2 linked regions of the Runella sp. SP2 genome follow. The main gene of each other region encodes a partner of the protein of the gene in region 2 in a complex. Links are inferred from orthologs where the notes say so. Each region holds a gene or a part of one and is shown on either strand. Other genes may lie near its edges.

What was found.
Region 1: the proteins of groL (region 2) and metK are in contact, whole or in part, in a cryo-EM structure (PDB 8P4O), measured with the Escherichia coli proteins. The link is inferred for Runella sp. SP2 from one-to-one orthologs.

What each region holds. Positions count from the first base shown.
Region 1 is NZ_CP031030.1:650,568-667,764, forward strand. The notes cover bases 8,060-10,853. They hold metK (methionine adenosyltransferase), read right to left. Parts: upstream 10,205-10,853; coding sequence 8,915-10,204; downstream 8,060-8,914. Other genes in these bases: DTQ70_RS02605 (sterol desaturase family protein), read left to right, coding at 8,060-8,443; DTQ70_RS02610 (DUF3817 domain-containing protein), read left to right, coding at 8,533-8,829; dusB (tRNA dihydrouridine synthase DusB), read left to right, coding at 10,374-10,853. In the rest of the region: DTQ70_RS02570 (HlyD family secretion protein), read right to left, coding at 1-239; DTQ70_RS02575 (peptidase domain-containing ABC transporter), read right to left, coding at 244-2,439; DTQ70_RS02580 (hypothetical protein), read left to right, coding at 2,642-3,313; DTQ70_RS02585 (S8 family serine peptidase), read left to right, coding at 3,448-5,115; DTQ70_RS02590 (DsbA family oxidoreductase), read left to right, coding at 5,129-5,827; DTQ70_RS02595 (MFS transporter), read left to right, coding at 5,827-6,945; DTQ70_RS02600 (DUF4833 domain-containing protein), read left to right, coding at 7,039-7,572; more of DTQ70_RS02605, read left to right, coding at 7,616-8,059; more of dusB, read left to right, coding at 10,854-11,369; DTQ70_RS02625 (carboxypeptidase regulatory-like domain-containing protein), read left to right, coding at 11,394-11,846; DTQ70_RS02630 (hypothetical protein), read right to left, coding at 11,912-12,640; DTQ70_RS02635 (PKD domain-containing protein), read right to left, coding at 13,252-16,944; DTQ70_RS02640 (DUF2891 domain-containing protein), read right to left, coding at 17,168-17,197. UniProt on the Escherichia coli protein: Catalyzes the formation of S-adenosylmethionine (AdoMet) from methionine and ATP.
Region 2 is NZ_CP031030.1:1,366,619-1,377,426, forward strand. The notes cover bases 7,141-10,027. They hold groL (chaperonin GroEL), read right to left. Parts: upstream 9,461-10,027; coding sequence 7,820-9,460; downstream 7,141-7,819. Other genes in these bases: lon (endopeptidase La), read right to left, coding at 7,141-7,468; groES (co-chaperone GroES), read right to left, coding at 9,576-9,854. Outside these bases: DTQ70_RS05750 (outer membrane protein assembly factor BamD), read right to left, coding at 1-690; DTQ70_RS05755 (T9SS type A sorting domain-containing protein), read right to left, coding at 776-1,399; DTQ70_RS05760 (OstA-like protein), read right to left, coding at 1,564-3,261; argC (N-acetyl-gamma-glutamyl-phosphate reductase), read right to left, coding at 3,510-4,487; gliding motility protein GldC, read right to left, coding at 4,520-4,861; more of lon, read right to left, coding at 4,976-7,140; DTQ70_RS05795 (hypothetical protein), read left to right, coding at 10,185-10,808.

The sequences.
Region 1 (17,197 bases), 720 kb from region 2 along the record:
CCAGCTACGGCGTTTTGAATGTTTTGTGGTCGGTCTTTGGGCGTAAGTGCGGTGACGTAGCCTTTTCCGTTGATGTTTTGTTGCCATGGCAAAAACATCACCAGAACTAAAACAATGACAATACCCAAAATCCAGCGATACACAATTCGGGCAGTTTTGGGCGAATGGAGCGTATGAAGTGAGTTGACTTCGTTTTCGATGGCGGGTACATTGACCCGCTGTTTTGATATATTGAGCATGGTCTTAGTTTTCGAGCGTTGCAACGTGCTTTAATACAGTTTTATAGGGGCCTTCGGCAAGTATTTGGCCTTCTTCCAAGACCACAACACGGTCACAGGCACCCATGAATGCAGGGTCATTGGAAAGCACTACGAGCGTCCACTCATGAGAAGGGTCAGTCAAAAACTCAATGATTCGGATGCGTTCGCTGCGTTCTATTTGCCGAAGGGCATCGGTATATAAGAGCAATTTAGGCTGAGTGAGCAAACAACGTGCAAGGGCTATTTTGGTGACAAAACTCAGCGAGAAATGGCGCCCTCCCGAAATAATGGAGGTAGCAAGGCCATCGGGTAATTGGGCAATTTCTTCAGTAAGGTGTAATTTGTCTAAGGCATCTTTGACGCGTTCCAACGTAATTCCTGCCCGCCCCATGGTCAGATTTTCGAGAATAGTGCCGTCGAAAATTTCTTGGTTGGGAAAGTTCATACTCAGGTAGTTCCTAAGGGTGGTGATGTCTAAGTCGTGCATAGAAATCCCGTTGTAAATAAGGCTACCTTCATACTCAGTGAGTACCCCCGAAAGCAATTTTAGAAGGGTATGTTTTCCTGAACCGTTTTGCCCCGTCAAACAAACCCGCTCACCAGGTTGAACGTCCATCGAAATTCCTTTGATGGCAGGATGAGAAGCATCGGGATAAGTATAGCTTAAATTACGCGTTTTAAGCTCAAGTCCTTTGGGGAACTGAGTGGCTGAAAAACGAAAACCGCCTTCTTTTTCTAACGTTAAGTCCGAAACGTACCCCAATTTATCGACGGCAGTAAGAAGGTCAAAAACCACATCAATACTTAGAAGTAATTTTTCAACGGCCGCCGTCAACAAGACAATCACGATTTCGGAGGCTACGAACTGCCCCAGCGAAATTTGGCGGTTGACAAGCAGGTAGGTGCCCAAAATCAATAACCCACCGATGACAAGAACTTTAAATGCCAACGAATAGTAATAAAACCCTTTTAAGATTTTGAAGTGTTTGTTACGGTAGGTGAGGTAATTGGTCACGAGTCCGTCCATGCGTTGAATGGGGAGGTGGGTCGAACCTGCCGTTTTAAACGAAAATAAGGTACTGGCCATTCCTTCAAGCCAAGCTACTACCCGATATTTATATTTTGATTCTTTAATGCTCGTTTCCATTCCCTTACGGCCATTGATGCGAATGATGGCCAAGAAAATAAGAATGACAAACAAACTAAATGCAATAAAGAAAGGGTGGTAAAACGAAAGCAAAAGCAACCCAAAAATGATTTGTAATAAAGCAGCAGTGAGCTCAATCAAAAACTTTGGAAGCGATTTTTGGATGGTCAGGACGTCAAAGAAACGGTTCATAAGCTCCGTAGGATTGTCCTGGCGAAGGGCTTCGTATTTCAACCGCGGCACACGATAGGTGAACTCAAAAGCAGCTTTGGCAAAAATTCGCATTTGGAGGGTTTCGACCAAAGCTACTTGGATGATTTGCATAATACCACTTCCGATAAGCCCTAAAACGACCAAGCCCATCAGTACATAAACGGAGCTAAACACCGAACCACTCGAAACCAAGCTAAAAATGGCTTGTACGCCTAATGGCAACACAAGGCTGATAAGCCCCACGACGACGGCATAAAAATAGATGTAACCAATGTCCTTGCGTTCGTTGCGCAGCAGACGCATTAATCGCTGAACGGGACTGAGAATTTCGTTTTCGGTTTGACTTAGGGTGCTGTCGTCGCTCACCAAAGGTTGCATCGGAAATGCCGTAATGTACAGCACTTGTCCGTTTTTGGTACTATCCGATTGGTTTTCAAATACCAAAGGCGATAAGACTTCAGAGGAGCTGTGATGAGGACGATTTTCGATGATGGGGCTCCACTGAACGTTAGCACCTTGGAAGTCTTTACCGACGATGACAGGGGTGAGTCCGAGATTGTGCTTTTCAAAATAAAGTACGGGATGGGTAGCCGATTCAATAAATGGAACAAATTGATTCTTTGGTAAGCAATTAACGACCAACGTAAGGTTGTTGTGCCGCGCGCTTCGGTGAAGATCTTCAATAAACCGATGGATGTCGGTTCCTGAATATGAAGACGTTTGCTCGACTTGATCGTAAGTCGTTCGGTGGGTTACAACGGGTTGCCCAGTCGAAATGGCAAGTTGTTCTACAATTTGCCTTATATACTGCGAATTCATGCGGTTTCTTGGATGGGTTGATAGTTGAAAAAGCAATAGACCGTTATATTTGTTCCAATATTAATTAATTCTAACTCAATTCTAATATAGGTCTATTTTGGCAAACAAAGACGAAAATAGGACAATGAGGCATGTACATTTTGCTTTTCGTATGACCATTTTGTTAAGAAATTGTTCTTTACTAAACTGGACTTTGGTAGGCATGGTTTTGACTTTTGGGATAAATTCTTGTACCTCTCCCTGCGACGATTGCGGAACTACGTTGAAAGGTAGTGAATTTTTCCCAATGGAGGTAGGGCGATTTGTGGAATATGACGTAAACGAAGTAGAAGTAGCCCTTGGGCGCCCAGCAGTGGTTCGGGCGTTTCAATGGAAAGAACAAGTGGCAGAAAGTTATCTTGACCCTGCGGGAGAGAAAGTGTATCGCATTGCTCGTTTTCGTCGAACACTGGAAGGCCAGTCGTGGACGCCAGATTCTACGTTTACGGTACGGTTAAAAATTGATTATGCAGTCCGCAACGAAAGTGGTCGAGAGTACGTAAAAATGGTATTTCCTCCTTCCGAAAAACGTTCGTGGAATGGGAATATTTACAACAATTTGGGGGAAGATGAGTATGTACTAAAAGACGTAAATAAAGCGTTGAAAATAGCAGGAACTGCCTTTGACCGAACGGTAACCGTGGTTCAGCAAAACGACTCGACGCTGGTGAATCAAGATAAACGGATAGAAACATACGCAGTAGGAGTGGGGTTGATTTATCGGGAACGAATTAATGTGCAATTTTGCTCATCCACGCCTTCCTGCATTGGCAAGGCACAAATAGATTTTGGAACACGGCAGTTCGTTCGTTTTAAACGTGCAGGCGTAGAGTAGGTGGGAGGGTTGCTGATGTGGTGAGGGTTGCTGATGTGTGGTGAGGGTTGCTCACAACCCGACGAGAGAGTGTTGAATTTGGATTTCTAAGTGGTATTTACTAGAAAAAATAAATATATAAAAAACATATACAAATGATTGACAATCAGAAGGGTAAATGGATTTTTGTGGCCGTGTTTACTTGGCTTTTTATGTGGGGTGGGATGGGGCAGGCGCAGACCGCCAAGTACTTGGTTTTATTAAAAGACAAAACAGGTACGCCCTTTACGACTGACAAGCCCACGGCCTATCTGAGTCAGCGCTCGGTAGATCGTCGTTCGCGGCAAGGGATTGCGTTGACGTCGAGAGATTTGCCTGTCAATCCTAGTTATGTATCTCAAATTCGCCAAACGGGTGCCAAGGTTTGGTACACTTCCCGTTGGTTGAATGCTGTATTGGTTGAAGCAACCTCAGCCCAACTGACGGCAATTCGAGCGTTGTCGTCGGTGAAAGAGATTGAGTTTAACCGTGCCCTTCGTACGGCTCGTTTGTCGGCCGAAAAACAAACCAATGCCACGCAGCAAAAATTTGGAATGGATGCTTTCAACTACGGAGCTTCGCTTAGCCAAATCCAAATGTTGGGTGTCGATGCCATGCACGACCAAGGCTACAATGGCAAAGGAATGCTGGTGGCGATTTTGGATGCAGGTTTTTTAAACTCCAATACCAACCCTGCTTTGAGTGCGTTGTTTACCGAAAAACGCGTAGTTACTACCTACGATTTTGTCAAAAATGAAACTAGCGTTTACGAAGACCATTCGCACGGAAACAACGTGTTTAGCATCATGGCAAGCTTTAAAGAAAATAGTTTGATTGGCCCAGCTTACGGAGCTTCTTATGCGTTGCTAAGAACCGAAGATGACAATAGTGAATCACGTTTGGAGGAAGCCAATTGGCTGATTGCTGCCGAATATGCCGACAGTTTGGGCGTCGATGTCATCAACACTTCATTGGGGTATAATCAGTTTGATAACGAAGCCGATGACTATACCTATGCCGACATGAACGGTAAAACGACGCTCATTACACGGGCCGCCGATTGGGCAGCAGCAACAGGCATGATAGTGGTTGCCTCGGCGGGAAACGAAGGGGCGAGTGCGTGGAAATACATTTCAGCTCCTGCCGATGCTGACTCAGTATTGGCAGTGGGTGCGGTCGGCAGCACCAAAGCGTTGGCGTCTTTTAGTTCCATTGGCCCTTCAGCCGACGGGCGGGTTAAGCCTGATGTTTGTGCCCAAGGGGCTTTAACAGTACTTTCAAATCAAGCAGGTACGGTAACGGCGGGCAATGGAACGTCATATTCGGCTCCGTTGATTGCGGGCTTGGTGACGGCTTTTTGGCAATCGCAACCGCAACTCACGGCCATGCAAGTCATTGATTGTATTCGCCGAGCAGGAGATCGTTTTGCCAGCCCAACCCCTCAATTTGGCTACGGCATTCCCACTTTTGCGGCGGCAACGGAGGTAGCACGGGCCAAATATCTGCCCATGGGGGTGGGTGGAAATAAGCCAACGGAAGCCATTGTATTTCCAAATCCATTGGAGAATGCCAATGCGTTACAGATTCAATGGGGAGCAGAATTTACGGGGAAAAAAGTGGAAGTTGCACTAACAGACGTGGCGGGAAGAGTGTGGTTACAGCAGTCGGTCATGGCCAACGAACCATCAAGTAAACTAACCCTACCGATGGCAATGCCTCAAGGGACTTATGTATTAAAAATGAACGATAACGAACGCGTGCGGGTTTTGAAAGTAATCAAATAAGAAAAAAGTTTACATGAAACCACACATTAAAATCGACATTGTTTCGGACGTTGTTTGTCCGTGGTGCTACATCGGAAAGCGCCGTTTGGAAAAAGCCGTTGACCAACTCAAAGACGATTATACGTTTGAAATCAGCTATTTGCCTTTTCAGCTTTCGCCCGATACGCCCCTGGAAGGAGAAAATATGAAGGAACGGCTTTCGGCCAAATTTGGCGGAGAAGAGCGTTTTTATGAATTGACCAACCAAGTGTCGAACGTGGCGGCGGGAGAAGGACTAGAGTTTGATTTGTTGAACCAATCAATTTCACCCAACACGCACGGTTTGCACCGTTTGGTTTGGTTTGCCCAGCAAAAAGGCAAACAATTGGCGCTGGTAGAGGCATTTTTTAAAGCTTATTTTGAAGACCGTGTTAATCTTGCCAATGTCGAAAATGTAGTAGCAGTGGCGCAATCGGTAGGATTAGATGCGGAAGAGGTTCGTCAGTTTATTGCCTCTGATAAAGGAGCAGAAGAAGTGGACCAACTTCTTTATCAAAACCGTTTGATGGGCGTGAGCGGCGTGCCGTATTATATCATCAACGACAAATACGCGGTGTCGGGTGCGCAGCCAACGGACTTGTTTTTGCAGGCATTGCCAGATATTGCGGTAAAAGCCCCCATTCAAGCCCCGACGCAAGGAGAAGCGTGTGACCTCGAAACGGGTGTATGCTAATGCCGCCTTTTCGCATTATTTCGTTTGCGTTGTTGCTAGTTACGTTGGCCGTCAATATCTCGATGCCACTTTTTCGGGTATATGCGGCTGAAGCGGGTTTAAGCAACGGCCAAACGGCCTTGGTCTTGGCAGCGTACATCACAGGTATGCTGCCTTGTTACGTTTTTTTAGGAGGTATTTCCGACCGAATTGGACGTAAACCTGTGCTGATTGTCAGCGTTTTTTGTTCATTTTTAGCTACCCTCGTCATTACTCTTTTTCCCAATGTCACGGCTTTGGTTTTTGCTCGGATGTTACAAGGAATTGCCCTGGCGTTGAGTATGGGAACTGGTACCGCTTATTTAACAGAAGTGTTGTACCCTGACAAAAATGCCCCAACCAAAGCCGCTAATTTGGCTTCACTTTCTACGGCAATTGGTTTCAGCGGAGGTGCACTTGCCACAACTCTGTATTTACTTGTTGATTTTCAGCTTGTTCCGCCTACCTATTATTTGCTTTTGGGTACTACTTTTATTGGGCTTATCCTTCTTATTACGTTGCCCAACCCCAAACCGATTGGTGGAAATATCCTTCGACTCCCGTATTTTCCCAAAGGCTCTTTCCCCGTCAACATGGCTATTGCGATTTGCTGGGCGGCAACGGGCACGGTCATTGCCATTATCCCAACGCAACTGGCAAAATTTAACCTGACGCCTTACGCGGGTTTTTGCTTGGTATTAATCAATTGGACGGGCGCTTTCTTGCAACCTTTTATTCGCAAAAACGACCCTAAACAATCCGTTCGCATTGGTTATGTGCTGGTGCCATTGGGCTTTGGACTGGTGGTGTTGGGTAGTCATTTGGGGCAATTGTGGGTAATTTTGAGCGGGACAACACTCATTGGCTTGGCGGCTTACGGCTTTTCGTATGTGGGAGGGCTGGCATTGATTGCCAACTACGGCGGAGTTCAACGGGCAAGGGCCGTGTCAGGCTATATGTTTATGGGGTACATCGGCTTCGGAATTCCAGCCATTTTTCTTGGCTACTTGTCTGACCACGTTGGAATTGTCAATGCCTTATTAGTGTTTGAAGTGGTGATTAGTGCTTTGACGGTTTATTTACTTCGTATTTTTCGGTAAAAGATTATTTGAAAAAATAGTGGAAGAAATAGGGGGAAGGTGATTTTGAGTTGTCATCACTTCAAAGGTCTTAAAAACAACCTCTATACAGCTATGAAATTTTTAAGTATGCTTCTGGTAACAGGAGCGTTGGGTACTTTTTGTGCCGATGAAACGCCTTCAAAACTCCATTTTCCCGAGCCTCCGCGCACATCAAACCATTTGTTCTACATCCAACGGAGCAACAACACCAATACCGTCATGTACGAAGCGAATGTCGGTTCTGACAAAAAATTAGACCATGAAAGCCCAATGAACGTATATTGGATACGGTACGCCGAACGCGGGCAGCGCGAAGACCTCTCGACGCTTCAATGGCGGTTGGCGTATGGCTACAAACACCATTCAACTCCTAGTGCTAACACCTACGAAATTTCCTTGAATGCGTTAAAAAAACGTCAAATTTGGGTGACGTACCAAGAGAATAAACCCGTGGCTATGACCCACATCAATGGCCGTAAAGTGCTGTTACAGAAAGTGTTTGTGCAGTTAGCTAACAATGCGTTTATTCCAAAAGTAAAGTACGTAGAGCTTTTTGGGGTCGAAAACGACAACCGTACCAAAGCGTATGAACGTATTGATATTTAGTGATTTCTTGTTTGATATTCCTCATTTTTAATTTGACATTCTAATGCTTTTTTTATTGCAGTTTGAACAAGACGTGCAGCCGCTATTGCTGTATGCTGCCCCCGTTATTTTTATTTTTGTAGCCCTCGAATACTGGTTCTTACGCCACGACCCGCACCATCATTACGACGCTGACGATTTGAAAGCGTCGGTCGGAATTGGGGTGGGTGCTTTGGTCATCAATGGATTATTGAAAGCGCTTACGGTCGGTTTGATTTTGTTTTGTTATGAACTTGTGCCGTGGCGCATCCCGAATACGTGGTGGGCGTGGGTGTTGGCGTATTTGGGCATTGATTTCTGTAACTATTTTGCCCATTACATTGCGCACAAACAACGGATTTGGTGGGCGACCCACGTAACGCACCATTCGTCGGAACACCTAAATTTGTCCACTTCGTTTCGAAATTCGTGGACGCAGCACATAAAAATCATTTTTTTTCTGCCCGTTTGGCTATCAGGCATCCACCCCGTAATTACGTTTATGTGTTACCAAATCAACTTGCTGTATCAGTTCTGGATTCATACGGAGGTCATTACCAAATTGCCTCGCTGGTTTGAGTATATTTTTGTCACGCCGTCGCACCATCGGGTGCACCACGGTAAAAATGATGCCTACCTCGACAAAAATTTTGGGACAACATTTATTATTTGGGATCGATTGTTTGGCACGTTTCAAGAAGAAACCGAACGGCCTATTTATGGATTAACGAAACCCGTTACTTCCAATAATGTCGTTTATCTCAATTTTCACGAGTGGCGAGACATTATTAGGGATGTTCGGAAGGCCAAAAGCTGGCGAGAAGTAACGGGTATTTTGTTTGGGCCGCCCTAATATTTTGGTATATAAAAGCAATTTAAAGCCTCAAATCGTCTTTCTTTGTAAATTCATTGGTGCGTTTTTCAACCAAAATTTCAAAAAAGATGGATTTATTAAAAACTCAAATAGGGCGTTTGCGGGTCATTGGTTTTATAGAGGGCGTTTCGTTTTTGCTTATCTTGTTCATAACCATGCCATTAAAGTATTATGCCGAGATGCCAGGCCCCAATAAAGTGATTGGCATGGTACACGGATTGCTGTTTGTGCTGTACGTATTGGCGGTAGTACAGAGTAAAATTGAGTACAACTGGCCCCTAAAAAAAACGGCTTTGGCCTTGCTTGCCTCTATTGTTCCTTTTGGTACTTTTTGGGCCGACGCGAAATTGTTTCGTCAGGTATAATATTTATGATAACAAAAGCCCCCGTTCACCTAAGAACGGGGGCTTTGATATGTCTTTCGGTTGTGAGCAACCGAAAGCACCTAGCTTACAAACCAAAAGCAGCTTTTACGGCGTCAACGTAGTCGAGTTTTTCCCAAGTGAAAAGTTCTACTTCTACTTCGGCCACTTGACCAGCGTTTTTGAATACTTTCGTTACTACTTGCGACTCGCGACCCATGTGGCCATAAGCGGCTGTTTCTGAGTAAATTGGATTGCGTAGTTTGAGGCGTTGCTCAATCGCATAAGGGCGCATATCGAATACGCTTTCTACGATTTTAGCAATTTCTCCGTCGTTCAATTTTTTGCCATTTTCGCCTTTTACTTTCGATGTTCCGTACGTGTTGATATACAAACCGCAAGGTTTAGCTACCCCGATAGCGTATGAAATTTGAACCAATACTTCGTCGCAAACGCCTGCTGCTACCAAGTTTTTGGCAATATGACGCGTTGCATAAGCGGCCGAACGGTCCACTTTTGAAGGATCTTTACCAGAGAAAGCACCACCACCGTGGGCGCCTTTACCACCGTACGTATCAACGATGATTTTACGACCTGTCAAACCAGTGTCACCGTGAGGACCACCGATTACGAACTTACCCGTTGGGTTGATGTGGTACGTGATTTGGTCGTTGAACAATTTGCGCAATGAAGGCTTTAACTTGGCTTTCACGCGTGGAATTACGTAGGTAATGATGTCTTTGCGAATTTGTGCCAACATGGTTTCGTCATCGCCAAAGTCATCGTGCTGCGTTGACACTACGATGGTGTCAATGCGAATAGGCTTGTTGGTGTCAGAGTATTCGATGGTTACCTGCGACTTTGCATCAGGACGAAGGTACTTGATGCGCTTGTTTTCGCGACGGATAGCGGCAAGTTCTTCCAAAATTTTGTGCGACAAGTCTAACGCCAAAGGCATAAAGTTGTCGGTTTCGCGCGTAGCGTAGCCAAACATCATCCCTTGGTCACCTGCACCTTGGGCATTTGCCTTACTTTCAAAATCATCTGCTGCTTGACGGTCAACGCCTTGGTTGATGTCGGCTGATTGTTCGTGAATGGCTGAAAGAACACCACAAGAGTGTGCTTCAAACATGTACTCAGCTTTGGTATAGCCGATTTTGGCGATTACTTCACGTGCAATTTGCTGCACATCGAGGTATGTTTTGCTGTTTACCTCACCTGCCAGAACTACTTGGCCAGTGGTAACGAGCGTTTCACAGGCTACTTTTGACGTAGGGTCAAACGCCATGAAGTGGTCAATAAGGGCGTCCGAAATTTGGTCGGCGACTTTGTCGGGGTGGCCTTCCGATACCGATTCTGAAGTGAATAAATAAGGCATTCTTCTATTGTATGATTTACGAAGTATGAATTACGATTTGTGTGTCGTTGAATTTTAGAGAGCAAAAATAGGTTATTTTCAGAGATAAAGAAAAAAGAACGAACTTTGTGTCCCCGCAAGATAGTGTTTTTGGGGATTAATTATTTTACGTACTAATTTTTGGTTAGCAATGGTAAAAATTGAAAATATAGAATTAGGCGACTTTCCATTGTTGTTGGCGCCGATGGAAGATGTCTCAGACCCGCCGTTTCGGGCGGTGTGTAAAGAAGGTGGTGCTGACTTGATGTACACCGAGTTTGTCTCGTCGGAAGGTTTGATTCGCGATGCGGCTAAAAGTGTGCAAAAGCTAGATATTTTTGAATACGAGCGCCCCATCGGGATTCAGCTTTTTGGGAGCGACATCGAAACCATGGGTGAATGTACCAAAATCGCGACCAAAGCGGGTCCCGATTTGATTGACATTAACTACGGATGCCCTGTTAAACAAGTGGCTTGTCGCGGAGCAGGTGCGGCGTTGTTGCAGGATATTCCTAAAATGGTCAAAATGACCGAAGCAGTGGTGAAAGCTACCCACTTGCCCGTGACGGTTAAAACCCGTTTGGGCTGGGACGAATCCACCAAAAACATTGAGGACGTAGCCGAACGCTTGCAAGACATTGGCATCAAAGCACTGACTGTGCACGGGCGCACGCGCGTTCAGATGTACAAAGGGGATGCCGATTGGACGCTCATTGGTAAAATCAAGGATAATCCACGCATCAAAATTCCAATTTTTGGCAACGGTGACATTGACAGCCCCGAAAAAGCAATCGAATACCGTGACCGCTTTGGTGTAGATGGCATCATGATTGGGCGTGCGAGTATCGGTTATCCTTGGATTTTTAACGAAATCAAACATTTCATCAAAACGGGTGAGCACTTGGCGCCACCTACTACTGCCGAACGCGTACGCGTGTGCAGAAAACACCTCGATTTTTCGATTAAATGGAAAGGTGAACGTACGGGGATTTTGGAAATGCGCCGCCACTACGCTACTTATTTTAAAGGTTTGAACAATTTTAAACCCTACCGAATGCGTTTAGTGGAAACCCTCGACTACGCTCATATTCTGGAGATTTTGGATGAAGTAACCGACATCTACGCCCTAGAAAAAGTGGAAGCGTAAGGGATTCATAAAACCTTTTGAACTATGCGCACTCACTGGTTAAGTAGTTGCCTTTTGTTGTTGATAGCAACATTGGCAGTGGCTCAAAAAAACACCCAAGGTATTTCGGGACAAGTACTTTGGAAGGCTGGAAATTTTATGCCTACTATCGGTACCAAAGCGTCCGTTCCCAAAGCAGTACCCGTGGTGAGAGAGGTGTATATTTATGCTTTGACGAATGATAAACAGGTAGAGGCGGGTGAAGATGCGGGTTTTTATCAAAAAGTGAATTCAAAACTCGTCAGAAAAGTAAAAACTGATAAAAAGGGGCGTTTTTCAGTGACGCTGCCAGTGGGTTATTATTCAGTGTTTACTAAAGAAGAAAAAGGGCTTTATGCCAATCTATTTGACGATGCCATGAATATTAATCCAATTCAAGTTCAAAAACGTCGTTGGACAAAAGTGGAAATGATAATTGATTATCAAGCTGTTTATTAAAAGAACCTCCCGAAAGTTTTGAACATTGTTGTACGCTTTAAAGTTAGGTACGCTCAAACAGACATTTAGTTTGATTGGTTTTTTTGTTTTGAAAATACGGTCATATTTTTGATTCTATCATCAGTAAGACAGTTATCGGCAATATTTTTGATAATTTGAGTGGAGTTCGAGATTTGCCACTTCAAGGTATCTGGCTTGAATTTAAGTTGGACAAATTGGTGAGCAAATTCTTTTCCTACCCTAATCGTTTGTCCGAAATGCGTAATTTGTCCTACTGATGATACTTTTCGAGTGTAGATTTTTTTTGCAATAAATTCATGAACTCTCTTTGAATCAAAGTCTTTACTTGAAAATACGCGTTGTTTAGTAATTAACTCAGGGAAAGCCATCGCCCTGGTTTTTCCCTCCAGCCGAGTTACTGGATACAGCTGTCGTTGAATATGAATTTGGGCATCTAGCTTGGCTTGTAATTCTTGTAAACAACGGCAAGCTTGCACTTCTGCCCAGCGTTGAGTGGTATCTTGCATTTTCTCAACGCGATTATTCATCTGTGGACAATAAGGTTTATTCCAAGTCAAATCAATATCGTGAGCGATAAGCCACAGCGCTAAAGGCGGAGTAGGTGCCCCAGCAGGACTTCCGAATGGCTCGCCATTATCTACTCTAAAACAACCTGCTTTTCCCCATTTGTTGAAAACCTCAATAAGTTTTTGCCGTATTTGGTCAATGGGCACTTGATTGATTCGGGCATAGGGGGAAAACGGGTGCTTCCAGACAAGCTCCACTTTTTTCATCCACAATGGTCAAATAACAAGCTGATTGACCATTTTCTAAGCTTAATCGTTCTTTGGCATCTACCTGCCAGATGTTATGAACCTGTGTTGATTGCCCAATTTTGGGTTCTAATTTTTAGGAACGTGGTTTGCTCATATGAGCTGACAAAAACCAACGTTGAATCGTGCGTACATGAACCACCTGAGAGCAACCATAGCGATTGACCAGGTGCATATGAATCAAGGGGCTTCCCCAATTTGGATGTAAACGTTTTAGCCAAAGAGCTCCTCGATAAATCACATCGGATCTACTGGGCGGCTTTTTGCCACAGTTCTCATATGCTGTTCGTAAATTTGATTGGGGAGTTTTTTGGTGTTTATGCCATAAGTTTCGCAGGGTAGCATAGGGAACACCTAAGTGTTCACTAATATATTTTAGTGTTTTACCTGAGGCTTTTAACTCCAGTAATGACTGCCGTATCGCTGTATTGGTCGCTTGTCCCATCGGTTGTTGCTTGTATGAGCGTATATCAAAAAACAAAAGTACTTAACTTCTTGCCGCTATAAATACTTAACTTTAAGACGTACAGCAACCTCCCGAAAGTTCAAAACTTTCGGGAGGTTCTTTATTTCTACTCCCTAACTACCTTCACTGAAGATTCTACCTTACCGTTTCGCTTATACGATAAGATATACGTACCAGCGGGAAGCTCTTGGGTTGATACTTCTATTTCATTTGCGTTGCTAGTAAGTGACACTGATTTGACCAACTTGCCTTGAATGGTATGAAGTTCGAGCTGAGTTTTATCGGCCAAACTTCTTGATTTGAGCAAGTTATCCAACTTCACTTTCATTACATTTTCAAATGGATTGGGCATTACTTTTAGCAATGATGGTTCCAATTCTTTTTCTTCTTCCAGGGCAGGAGTTACCTCAACGGCGGCTTCTCGTGCAGCAGCATTAGAAGGTTCTGACAAGAGGTTGGCAGGTAGCATTTGGGCACAATTTCCAGCAGTTCCCATTCCTGGCGTTACCGTGATGGTGCGACAAGCTTTGGCTACGCACTCACAAGGGCCATTTCCGTTGTCAGCATAAACAGTTAAGCAAACGTTGTAAGTACCAGCACTGAGGTAAGTGTGTGAGAAAGTAGCACTGTTTGACCAGTTGCCATCACCAAAATCCCAATGGTAGGCGGATATAGGGTATGTACTGGCACTTCCTGTTGAGTTAAACAATACTTGTAAGCCCGTAGCTGCATAACTGATACATGGTGTGACGGTGCATACACATTTTGCTACCACAATTTGGTACGTAAGTGTTTGCTTTCCACAGCCATTGTCGTAGGTGAGTATAACCGTATAAGTGCCTGGATTAGTATAAGCATGGCTTGGATTAAGGGCCGTAGAGGTGAATCCATCGCCAAAGTTCCAAAGTACATTCTGAACGGGACAATCGCTTGTTACCAAGCGCAACGTTACAGGCAATCCTAAACAGGCTGTTTTGGGAACGGTAATGGCAGGAGTACAGCAACATTTTTTCGACTCGGTTTTGATACATGTAGTACCATTGGCAAACGTAATATTGTAAGTAATAACTACATTGCCGCTCGAGGTAGCTTTGAAACACGCATCAACGGTCGTGGAATCGCAAGTACCCGTTGGAGTAAAGGTATAGGTGGACGTTCCTACGTAGCTGGTTGGTGCGGGGTTGCAGGTCCATGCCAAGTTCGTAAACGTGCCGTTGGTCAAAGTAACTTTGACTTGTTTTACGGGACACGCGACTTTCAATTTGCTACAACACAATTTGTCGGTCGGAACAATTTGGGTTTTTTCACAGCAATTTACTGCCGCCGCGTCAATGGAAACACAGGCCAAGTTAGACTCACATGGGGTGAGGTTTACGTCGGTATTGGCGTTGTTGATGTACATCAAGGCAGCCGCTGTTGCGGCAAAGGTATTGCAGGCTTTTTGGGCGTTTTGGGCCGAGGCGCTTACCAAAGCCCTGAAGTCGTATTGCTGCGTAGCGGTTGGCATAAAACTACTGCCAAAATTCGCTTTTACATTGCGAGCACTAACCGCTGAGGCTGTCCAAGTGGTGGTGTTACATCCCCCAGGCGAATACGATAGGTCAGGAAGGCAAATGTTGACCGAATTGGCATAAGTGGAGGAAGCACTCAATGGCGTTGCACCCACAAAATTTTGGTGCAAAACATCAAACTGACTACCACGGCTTACCGCTCGGTTGAGCATCAAATAATCCGTCGTTACGTTGTCGCGGGGGAGCATGTCAAAAAACAACAAATTTTTGAGGGCAGCTCCTGTTTTGGTCAATCCCAAGCGATATATAACGTTTGTATTTGGATTGGTAACTGCGGAAGTAGCGAAGGTTGCTCCGTTGTCTTTGCTTAATTTTTTATCCAACGTAAAGCCAAAAACCGCGTTTGTTGTGAGATATTCGGTATTGGAAGTAGCTAGCACTGCTGACAAGTTGGAATGAACTCTAAAGAAGTTAGGAATAACACCAACGGCAGCATTGTTGAGGACTTTTACGTCAAATTCGATGAAGTAAAAAGGGACGCCCGCCGTGCCGTATTGGCCGCAGTTGGGGTAATAGACATTGGCGCAGCTAGTACCGATGGTTGGGATGTTCCAACGCAGGTTATTTCCTGCGTGAGCGGTAGAAACGCCCGTCCAGGCAGTAGTTCCAATAGGAATGCCCGAGCCTGCCGTACATACTGGACTGTAATTGCTTGATATATAGTAGGTTTCGTTTCCGACGTACTGCAAATTTGCATTTAACAAATCATTGATGTAAGCGCCCGATAGTACGGCTGTGCCGATGTTTTGAACCCGTAAACGATACCGCAACACTTGCCCTTGATTATAAGTCGTTTGCTTGTTACAAATTTCTTTGAAAGCACAAACGTTGGTTGTTGGTGGATAAATCGCGATGGTATTACAAGAAGTACGAACCGTCGTAGGATTAGGCATGGGATACCTCAAGCTCGCACAGTTCATAATACTGCTTGAAGCTAGGGAGTTAATGGTAAAGTTGATGCGGTACGAAACGCAAGCCCCCACGGCTAAAGTACCATTGTTTTGAAAATAAATGGCGGGGTTAGTCCCTAGCGTGGCAGTGTAAGTTTGTGTCGAAGTGGCATTGACCAAAACGTTAGCAGAATTAACATTGACAGTGACAGGGTTAGCCGCAGTTCCTGTTACCTGAATGCTCGTGACCGTAATGCCCGTCGGGATGTTGTCATACACATTGAAGCTGGAGAGTGGAGAGGTACCATTGTTGCAGACGACGATGTTGTAATAGCCTGCGCAGCCACGAGCATTGCCCGATACATAAGAATATTTGCTAATTTGTCCAGAGGTAACGGGAGCCGATTTGGTAACGCAAATTTGGAGTGAATCGGCGTGTTTACCGCAATTGGGAGAGGTGGGTTTGCCCAAATCACCCGTTAAAACTGCTTTATTGGTGCGACTGGTGTTGACGGCAAAACCAGGATAATAGATTTTAATTTTAGCCTGCCGCTGGAAATAGTTTTGGGTAGCGTCAAGCGTTCCTAAGCCTGTCCAAGTGATATTGGTGCCCGAAGCAGTGATAGTGCCCGTAGCGGGAGCAATGGGGGCGCCGCTAACAAATACCGCACCCGCGGGCATTCGATCCACGATGGAGGCATTTTCCAAATTGAGAAAACCGTACAATCCCGTGTTTTTATAAACCGAGACAATGTATTCAACGGTGTCGCTCAACGTCGCCCATTGGCACGTACCACCCGTGTAAGCTAGGCCGCTGGGTACTTTATAGACTTTCCACGGGTCGGTGGCTTGGGCGGTGGTACTTACGTAGCCTGTACAAAGATCAGCACCTGTGGAGGTTCGTAAGCAAGCGCGGTTGCGGGCGGTTTCTCCGTTACAAGTTGTTCCAGCGGGAAACTTCACGTTGATTTGAAAAGACCCCGAGCAAGTTGACGTCGTCGAGGGTATCTGATAAGAAACTTGGGTACCTCCCACAACGGTTGTTTGAGATACGCTTGGCGTACCACATACGGCCGTTGCAATGACGTTGTCAACCACCAATGGGCTAGGCACTACATCCGTGATGGTCGTAGCGGGTGAGCCAGCAGGGATGGTATAAAAGATTGTGTACGTAAACCCAACTCCAGTTGGGATGGTCGAATTACTAACCACTTTTTTCAAAAAATAACCACCAAGGTTGGCTTCTTGAGAGGTGGTTGAATTTTGGGCAATTGCACCTATGGATAGGCACCAAAATAGCAAAATCCTCCACCAATGTGTAGTAAATGGTTGTTTCATAGGGTAAGTAAGAAGTGTAAGAAATAGAAAAAATTAATGCGTTTTTAACGCGAGTGTTGAAGCATATCAACAGAGAAATAGAAGCAAAAATAATGCCGTTTCCTGCGAGAGTGTAGGAAAAATGCACATCTAAAAAGGAATACTATTGTTTTGAAAACATGCTCATTAATTGAGTGTTAATGAGCATGTTAATGAAAGTGTTATCAAAAATTGTGCCACATTTTTATTGCAATGCATACAATGCAAAGGAAGC
Region 2 (10,808 bases):
TTCAGCAAAACTCAATTTGGCAAGTTTGTACTGAGCATCAACCCGCAGGTAAGAAAGCTCCTCGTTGTATTTAGAATCTGGAAATTCTTTTTGGTAATTGTTGATGGTTACAACTGCCGAACGGAAGTTAGCGATATTGGCTTCACTTGTTTGATAGTAAAGCTTGGCTTTTTCGTAGGCTTTTTTCTCCAACTTGTCACGAAGCTCTAAGATAAGCCCTGTACATTCTTCGCGAAAAGCACTTTCAGGGTAAGTATTAATAAAATCCTGAAGGGCCGCAATCGCCGTTAAAGTACTGGTTTGGTCTAAGTTGAAATTAGGAGAATCTTTGTACAGCGAGTAAGCGTGCATGTACAACGATTCTTGGGCATATTCGCTTCGTTGGAATGTCTCATAAAAGTTTTTGAACAAAAACTGAGACATGTTATAATTAGCCTGCTTAAAATTACAATAGGCATTGTAAAACTGAGCAAGTTCAGCTTGTCTAGCATCTTTCCCATTGAGAAGGGGAGTGATTTCTTCAAAAAGAAGACCAGCATGATAATAGTCCGCCTTTTTATAATATTGGAGAGCGGCCTCGTATTTTTGTTCGAGGGTTCCTTCTTTTTGAAGTTTTGAAAACTTACTGCACGAACCCAAAACGAGGGTAGTTAAGAAGAGCAGTGTATATCCGAATAGGGTCTTACGCATAGCGGGCACAAAAATACAAAAATAGCTTTATATCTCCCAACGAAATATAAAGCTATAAAAGTATGCTTTTGTATAGAATTCGATACTAATGACGAATCAATAATTTTTTTGTTGCAGTTGCTTTACCTTCGAGAAGTAAGCGGTAAAAATAAACACCCGTTGGCATTTCGCGGGTTGAGATACGAAGCTGACGGTCGTTTTTGTCCAATTCGTACTCTGCCACACTGTTACCAATCACGTTAAAAAGGGTGATTTTTGCTGTTCCTACCGTACCAGAAATTTGATAATCAATTTCAGTGTAATCATTGGCAGGATTAGGATACGCATTTAAAACACGGATTTTGTCACTCAAAAAGAGCAAGTCTTCCGATTTCGTTTCATCAAGTGAAGGGCGAGAATCGGTAGCGATAAAGCTTGCAGACTCCTTGGTTGTACGGTTTTTATTAACAGTTGCGCTGCCAGTTGCTGCGGGTGTATTAAGCATTACCGAGCGATAATAGGCATTAATAGCCGCACTTGGGCGTAATTTGATACTTCTATCGAGCGAACTTGGAATCTTCGTTAAACTTGCCGCAGTACTTTCTGCGGGCTTTTTACCAATGTTCAATCGACTTTTATTTCGATTGGCATCGGTTTGGGCGAATACATTACCAAGCGTCAGTAAACTGAAGCAAGTGAGCAATGTATATGTAAGTATAGTTTTCTTCATAGCTGATCTTGGACGAAATGAGCATAGTGTCGGCTCTAATGGTTGGACAAAAATATATTGAAATTAATTGAAAATCAAAAAATGGAACTTAAAATGTTGTTAAAAATTATTTTGCGGTTGTACAATATATACGACGAAAAAACGTAAAAAAGTTTCACTCTTTTCTAAAGTTTTTTTGACTTTGTTTTTACTTTCGGTTTTACCCCCCCTTTGTTGACTGTTGCCTTGGGTTTTTCGGGGGCTTTTTCTATCGCTTTGACAACCGTGGGCGGGTTAGGTTTAAAGTTAGCCCTAGAAAAAATTTCTTCTTTTGTTGGTTTTTCTTTGTCTCTCCAGCTAAAGCCTTCTAGTTGCTTTTCGTCACCTTTTATGTTTTGTGGTGGAATAAACCGCCCTTCGGGCTGTCCAACAAATTGTATTCGCTTTACTTGATTTTGTTTGAAATTAAGGGTCATTTTGGCGCACTCTACGCGGTTCATCCCCATGGGCTTCATGGCGTCGTCGGCTACAAAATAGACACTTTCCCCGTTGCCCTCTACAAAAACTTTTTGTAATCGAGTACTGTCATCAAAAGAAGCCGTAATTCGTCTGCCTTTAACTTGGTTAAAATTGAGCAATGTATCCCGAGCAATGACAAACGATTTTGCCTTCAAATACATCGTTCTCAGCTTCTGATTTACCAGTTGCGCAATGATGGAGTCGGCTTCCATCTGGTATTGCTTAGACCAGATTATCGGCTTCTTTAAAAAGGTTATATTTGAGTCTAATGAATTATAAATCAAAGAGTCACACTTGCTTTGTAAGTCTTTTTTGTACAACAAAACATTTTTATAGCCAATCAATTGCCGAGGTTTTTGTTCATCTGTCGAATCACTTTCAACGTTTTTTTGTCTCAGGTTCTGCCGCTTTGATTTTTGGGTAAGCGAGTCAGACTTAATTTCAACGGAATATAGCGTATCGGCGTGCATAAACAAGGTATCTTTGGAGATAATGGTGCGCGTGAGGGCGTGTCCCCAGACCTTCGACTTACCAAGTTTTCCATCGTATTGCCCAAAATCCCCGTTCAAAATAGTTTCGTCGTTTTTGGCTACTAACTCTACTTTGCCTTTGGCAAATCCCCGCTTGTTAAGGTTATCAAACGTCAATGAGTCGCCAGTAAGGGTGTAATCGGGGTTGTCTATGGTTGTTCTTGTTCGGAAAATCGACGCGCCTGTCTCTGTGTTATAAGAACCATTTTTAGCGACAACTGTTCCGTCTTTGCTCACAACTTTTGTCAAACTTCTAAAGTCTGCAATTTTTGTTAGCGAGTTATAAACAAGTGTATCAGTGGTAAGGGTATATTTTTTGTTGACCAACTTCACGTCTCGGTAATAGGTCGAGATTTTTGTTCTGGTGTCGTAATACCCCTGCTTACTTGTTAACGTATTTTCGGCATCTACTGTTTTTCCACGGTTGGGATAAAACGCAATGCCGCTTGCCATGTCATATTCAATTCGATTGGAGGTAAGGGTACGTTTTTGGTCTTTAAGCGTTACTGTTTTTCCCGAAACTTTTGCCAAACGGCTATTGCCATAGTAAAACAAGGTATCGCCTGTGACTGTTACGGTGTCGCCTTGTACAATTTTTACATTACCGTAGGCTTCAAGTGCATTTGATAACACATTATGGATGGCCAAATTACAGTGCATGATGGCCCCCTTGTGCTGGAAAGTTACTTTGCCAGTTACCCGTCGGATTTCGCTCCCGTCAAGAAGTTTACTAATGGTAATGCTATCGGCACCTAATAAAAATACCTTCTCTTCGCCTGCAACCGTTGGGGTTGGGCGTTGGGCGTTGGTTTGTAAGGTAAAAAGTAAACCCATGAGAACTATGAGGTATTTTATTCGTAATACGCACAAAAGCCCTTTAGGGTTGCAATGAAATAAACGATTATTTGAAAAAATCATGGGCTGCGAAAAACTGGTCAGTTTAATGTACTGAATTAGAGAACGTGCAAAATTAACTAAAAACGGTTTGGCTTTCCATTCTTAACATACATTAACGAAAACAAGAAAGCCAACAGTCTGTTCTGTACTTCGACTGTTGGCTTCGAAAACTCTTAATCTGATGATTAAAACGAAGGAGCTTTCAATCGTAAACCTGCGTCTTCGGAAAGGCCAAAGAGAAGGTTCATGTTCTGAACAGCTTGTCCCGAAGCTCCTTTGGTAAGGTTATCTATTTCGCTCGTTATCAGTAGGTTATTGCCGTGTTTTTGTAATTGAATCAAACACTTGTTGGTGTTTACAACTTGCTTCAAATCAATGTCTTGGGTCGTTACGTGGGTAAACGGATGAGATGCGTAAAACGATTGATAAAGAGCAACGGCTTCCTCTAATGTGCCTGTAAAATGTGTGTAAACATTGGCCATGATACCACGGGTAAAATCGCCACGGTAAGGAATAAAATTAACTTCTTTGTTAAAACCTTCTTGCAAACTCGCCAAACTCATTTTGATTTCTTTGAGGTGTTGGTGCGTAAAGGCTTTGTAAATCGAAATGTTGTTGTTACGCCACGAGAAGTGGGTGGTAGCACTCAACGACTGTCCAGCGCCTGTAGAACCCGTGATGGCGCTTACGTGGATGTCGTTCGTAAGAAGCCCCGCCGCTGCCAGTGGAAGTAAAGCAAGTTCGATACTTGTTGCAAAACAACCTGGGTTAGCGATTTTGGTCGCCGTCTTGATTTGTTCCCGCTGAAGCTCAGGCAAACCATAGATAAAGCCATTGGACTGGTCGCGGAAATCAGTACTGAGGTCAATGATTTTGACAGTTTCTGGAACTGAATATTCTGCTAAAAACTTCTTCGATTCGTTATGCCCCGAACAAAGAAAGATGACATCTAACCCCTCTAATGGAAGCAAACTGGCAATGTCTTCTCCCGAAAAAGCCAATTCAGTGTCACCCAATAAATCGGTATGGGTCGCATAAACGGGTTTGCCTGCTTGACTTTTAGAATGTGCCCAGCGGATGTCTGCGTGGGGATGATTGACTAAAATACGGAGCAGTTCGCCGCCTGTATAGCCTGCCGCCCCGACGATTCCTATTTGTATCATTGGTGGATGGTGAGTTTGAACTTCATCGAACATTACTTCGCTGCTTGCATTTCCTTTTGGAGACGTTTGGTAAGGGTCAAGCCTACTTCGTCGATTTGGGCAGCCATGATTTCATCACCAGTGGCATTACGCAATGTATCAGCTACACAGCCAAGCATTTCGATACAAAAGCGTTTCATTTCAAACACTTCCATTTCTTTGGTCCAAAGAGGAATGAACAACGTGCCTTTGTGGAATTGATCCCACACACCTACTGCAATGGCTTTGGTTTCTTCGAGACCTTCATTTGGATTGTCGGTTGCTTCCCAATAAATTTTTTCTGGGATTCTTTCAGCGTCTTGTTCGATGGTAAACTTGATTTCTTTTTGTGACATGCGGAGGATGATCTTATTTTGGGGGCGTAAAATTACGTAAAATTGGTAAAGAAAAGGTGTTGATAGTTGCCTATCAACACCTTTGGGAACGCAAAAACGTTCATTTAGATTCCTTTAATTGACCGATAAGGAGGTACTTTCCTTTTTTTCTTCGGGCAAAATAAACTGCATTGGATTTTTAACTTTCTCGGGCAACAAAGCAATCGCTAACACATCTTGAACTGTGTCCACGTAATGAAACGTCAGGTTTTTGATGTAACTAGCATTTATTTCTTCGACATCTTTGCGGTTTTTTGAACACATAATAATGTCTTTGATGCCCGCGCGGCCAGCGGCCAATATTTTTTCTTTGATGCCTCCAACGGGCAATACTTTGCCACGAAGGGTGATTTCGCCCGTCATAGCTAAATGTGGCTTGATGCGACGTTGGGTGAAAATTGAGGCTATCGACGTCAGCATCGTGATACCCGCCGAAGGGCCATCCTTTGGCACCGCTCCCGCAGGAATGTGGATGTGAAGATCGTAATTATGGAAAATACGGTAGTCGATGGCCAAGTCGTCCGAGTGGGCTTTGAGGTACGAAAGCGCTGTAATGGCCGATTCTTTCATAACATCCCCGAGCTGTCCAGAAAGGGTTAATCCTCCTTTTCCACGGCTCAAACTTGATTCGATAAACAAGATTTCACCCCCAACCGACGTCCATGCCAAGCCCGTTACGATACCTGCCGTGTCATTGCCTTGGTAAGAATCTTTGTCAAAGATTTCGGCACCTAACCATTTTTCAATGTGCTCGGCCTTGATTGTTTTCGGATATTCTTCTTCAAGCGCAATCGACTTGGCAATCTTACGAACGAGCGTACCAATTTTTTGTTCGAGGTTACGTACTCCCGATTCGCGCGTATAGTTTTCGATTACTTTCACCAATGCCTTGTCGTCAACTGAAAAAGACTTGTTGTCTAAACCGTGGTCTTTGCGTTGTTTTGGAACAAGGTATTTTTTTGCAATCTGCAATTTTTCTTCCACCGTATAGCCCGTCAACTCAATGATTTCCATGCGGTCGCGTAGGGCGGGATGAATACTTTCCAATGAGTTGGCGGTTGCAACAAACATTACCCGCGACAAATCGTATTCTACCTCTAGGTAATTGTCATTGAAGGCGTTGTTTTGTTCGGGGTCGAGCACTTCAAGCAGGGCAGATGCAGGGTCGCCACGGAAATTAGAGCTTACTTTGTCTATTTCATCCAAGATAAAAACAGGATTGGAAGAACCCGATTTTTTGATGTTTTGGATGATTTTGCCTGGCATCGCCCCGATGTATGTTTTACGGTGTCCGCGGATTTCGGCTTCGTCGTGCAAACCACCCAATGCCATACGGATGTACTTACGTCCGAGGGCTTTGGCTACTGATTTTCCTAACGACGTTTTTCCTACCCCTGGAGGGCCATACAAACACAAAATAGGAGCTTTGAGGCTATTTTTAAGTTTGAGAACGGCAAGGTATTCAATGATACGCTCTTTGACCTTTTCTAGTCCAAAGTGGTCAGCATCAAGGATTTTTTGTGCTCTCTTTAAGTCAAAATTGTCTTTTGTATATTCCCCCCATGGCAAATCAACCATCAATTCGAGGTAGTTGAGTGTCACGGGGTAATCAGGTGCCATTGGGTTGATACGCTGGAGCTTTTGTGCCTCTTTGTCAAAATGTTTTTTGGCACTTTCTGGCCATTTTTTCTTTGAGGCGCGAAAACGAATGTCTTCCAATTCGCGTTCGGGGGTTTCCATGCCTAGCTCATCTTGCAATACCTTGATTTGCTGACGCAAGAAATAGTCGCGCTGTTGTTGGTCAATGTCCGAACTGGCCTTCGACTGAATGTCGCGTTTGAGTTCGAGCATTTGAATCTCACGCATCATCAGCTCAAGCAACTTGACGGCTTGTTCAGCGATGGTAGCTTTTTCAAGCAAGTCTTGTTTTTCGGCTACTTCGGCATTGAGATTTGACGATAAGAAATGGGTCAAAAACGTTGGACTTTCTATGTTATCCAAAGCGATACGCGCTTCTTGAGGAATATCTGGATTGAGACGAAGAATTCTGTGTGCGGAGTCACGCAGCGACTGAATGAGTGCTTTTGACTCTTTTTTGTTTTGATTGGGAAAGTAATCTTCGATGGGAGATACTTTAGCAATCATATAAGGCTCTTCGCGAACGTAATCACTAACCCTAAAACGTTGGCGTCCTTGTAAAATAATTGTGGTGTTACCGTCGGGAAGGGTAATCATTTTGATGATGTAGCCCATCGTCCCAATGTCGTACAAATCTGTACTGGTAGGTTCGGCTTTATCCTGATTTTTTTGGGCAATGACCCCAATAATTCGGTCGCCTTTGTACGCCTTTTTAACCAAACGAATGGATTTCTGGCGTCCGACTGTCACAGGGATGACCATGCCAGGGAACAAAACGGTATTCCTAAGGGGAAGAATGGCTAGTTCATCGGGCATTTCAATCGGCTCATCGTCGCCTTCAGGACCTCCAAGGGGAAGTATTTCGAGGTTATCAATGTCTGATTCCGCCAACATGAGTCGAGTATATAGTTCGTTTGGGTCAATTTTCATGATTGGGCTGTCATTTTGACAGTGCTTATTTAAAAACTTAAAATAACAAAATTTTAACGATTTTTTAGCTATGCTAAGGGCAGGAGAAATGAAATCAATTGTTTGTTAGACGGAAACTAATGAAAATGTATTGGTGTAAAGGGAAAAATTTTGTTATTCTAACTACTTAAGCAAGTACGAATACTGAGTATTTTCTGTATAAAACTACTTAAAATGTTTTCTGGCGTAAGTAACAACCTGTTAACTTTAACCAATACAATTAACGATTAACTGTAGGTAAATATTGGTCGAAATAAAAGCCCCCGGAAGTCCGAGGGCTTTCGTTGTATGCTACTATGAGGAAGCTCTTGATTACATCATGCCGCCCATGCCACCACCGTGACCGTGAGCACCTGCACCTGCGCCAGCGCTTTCTTCTGGTTCGTCAGCAATCATACACTCAGTTGTCAACAACAAACCTGCGATAGACGCAGCGTTTTCAAGTGCCAAACGAGTTACTTTCTTAGGGTCGATGATACCTGCTGCGAAAAGATCTTCGTAAGTGTCGTTTTTGGCGTTGTAACCAAAACCGCCTTTTTCATCTTTGATGCGGTTGATAACTACCGAACCTTCGCCACCTGCGTTGGCAACGATGGTACGAAGTGGAGACTCCAACGCTTGACGAATGATGTTGATACCTGTGTTTTCATCATCGTTTGAAGCTTGAATATCATCCAATGCAGAGATGGCACGGATAAGTGCAACACCACCACCAGTTACGATACCTTCTTCAACCGCAGCGCGAGTTGCGTGAAGGGCGTCATCTACGCGGTCTTTTTTCTCTTTCATTTCAACTTCCGTAGCAGCACCAATGTAAAGGATAGCTACGCCACCTGACAATTTCGCCAAACGCTCTTGCAATTTTTCGCGATCGTAGTCAGAAGTTGTATTTTCGATTTGTGATTTAATTTGGTTAACACGGGCTTTGATTTGCTCTTGGTCACCCGAACCGTTCACAATCGTTGAGTTGTCTTTGTCAATGATGATTTTCTCGCAGTGACCTAGGTAAGAAAGGTCAGCGTTTTCCAATTTGAAACCACGCTCTTCGGCGATAACTGTACCGCCAGTCAAGATTGCGATGTCTTCCAACATGGCTTTACGACGGTCGCCAAAACCTGGCGCTTTTACCGCACACACTTTCAAGGCACCACGGATTTTGTTTACTACCAATGTTGCAAGCGCTTCGCCATCTACGTCTTCAGCGATGATCAACAATGGACGGCCAGTTTGAGCAACACCTTCCAATACAGGCAACAATTCTTTCATTGAAGATACTTTCTTCTCAGAAATCAAGATGAAAGGTTTCTCCAATTCGGCTTCCATTTTTTCCGCGTTTGTCACGAAATATGGTGACAAATAACCACGGTCAAACTGCATACCTTCTACTGTTTTTACTTCAGTTTCAGTACCGCGAGCTTCTTCAACTGTGATTACCCCTTCAGTACCTACTTTTTTCATGGCGTCAGCAATCATGTTACCGATTTCTTCGTCATGGTTAGCTGAGATAGTAGCAACTTGAGCAATTTTGCTGAAATCGTCGCCTACCGTTTGGGCTTGAGAAGCAAGGTTAGCAGTTACGGCCAAAACAGCTTTATCGATACCACGCTTCAAATCCATTGGGTTTGCACCAGCGGCTACGTTTTTAGAACCGATCGCATAAATCGCTTGCGCCAATACAGTCGCAGTCGTTGTACCATCCCCAGCAGCATCGGCAGTTTTAGAAGCAACTTCTTTCACGAGTTGAGCACCCATGTTTTCCATCGCATCTTTCAATTCGATTTCTTTCGCTACTGTTACACCGTCTTTGGTGATAGCAGGTGAGCCGAATTTCTTGTCAATGATAACGTTACGGCCTTTAGGTCCGAGCGTTACTTTTACTGCGTTAGCAAGTGTATCAACACCTTTTTTGATTTTGTCACGAGCTTCTGTATCGAAGAATATTTTCTTTGCCATTGTTTTTTAATTTGAAAATTATGGAATTTGGAAATTTGAAAATAGAGCAACTGAAAACTGGGCTGATATACATTATCAAATTACCGAATTATCAAATTGCCACATTTGCATTGATTTAGATAATAGCGAAAATGTCAGATTCGCGCATGATAAGGTACTCTTGGCCTTCAACGGTGATTTCGGTACCAGCGTACTTACCATACAAAATAGTATCTCCTACTTTTACTGTTAGGGGCTCGTCTTTTTTACCTGGACCTACTGCTACTACAGTACCACGTTGTGGTTTTTCTTTTGCAGTGTCTGGAATGATGATTCCAAATGCAGTTTTTTCTTCAGCAGGTGCAGTTTGCACTAGAACGCGATCAGCTAATGGTTTAACTTTTACTTCTGACATGATTATCAGGGGTTTTGATGGTTTTACAACTATTGGAACTTAGTACTAAGTTTTGTCGTCTCTTTTTAACTCATTTTCTATGCCAGCTCAAAAATTGAATTATAGTCTGACATTTTTTCAGTTTTTGTAGTAAAGACTTGGGAAAGTCTGACATTGTCAAAATAATCATTGGGAGATTTCAAAAAAAACTTTGATATTATTTGGTTGTGCTGCTTTTTTTTGTAATTTGGGACAGTCGAAGGAAGAGGTGGTAGATAAGATGTAAAGACCATTTTTCCCCTTGATATGCACAGGTTTCCGAATGTTTTCAACCACTGAAAGTTTTAAGACATGAGAAAATTGAATCATAACTGGCTCACCGAAGGATTGATAGACTTTGAGTATAAAAAATATGTGTTAAAGGCTTATTTACAGGGAGTTAATTCGCAGTTTGACGAGCAAAAACTGTACCCGTATTTGCCCGAGGTTGAAAAACATTTTAAACTTTCTGCGCAGTTGAGGCAGTCAAAAAAGCAATTTTTAGCCTCTTTCCGAAAGCGTATTGTGGGGGTAGATGTACAAAAAATGGAATTTTTGTACGAACAAGTGGCACAGAGTGAAGAAATGACCGAAATTGACAGCATTTTAGAGTATTCTCTGCCACTTTTTCAGAAAACGCTGACACGCGGACAAGACCAATCCGAAGACATTGCCTCGAAATTGGTATTTACCCCCGTAGGTATCATGCCCTTGTATTTGAAAGAAGGGTACCTGTTTATTTACCGAACAACCCAGAAAGCAACCGATATTTTTCAGTACAACGTACGTTTGTTTGAGAGTAGTGAGGAGCAGACTATCAAAACGAAGTACATTGAGTCGGTGCCAAAGAACATGGCGAACACCTTTGAAAATCTCAAGCTGACCCTGATTCGCAAGCGTCTTGAATTGCCGAATCCTGCCACTTATCTGGTCGAA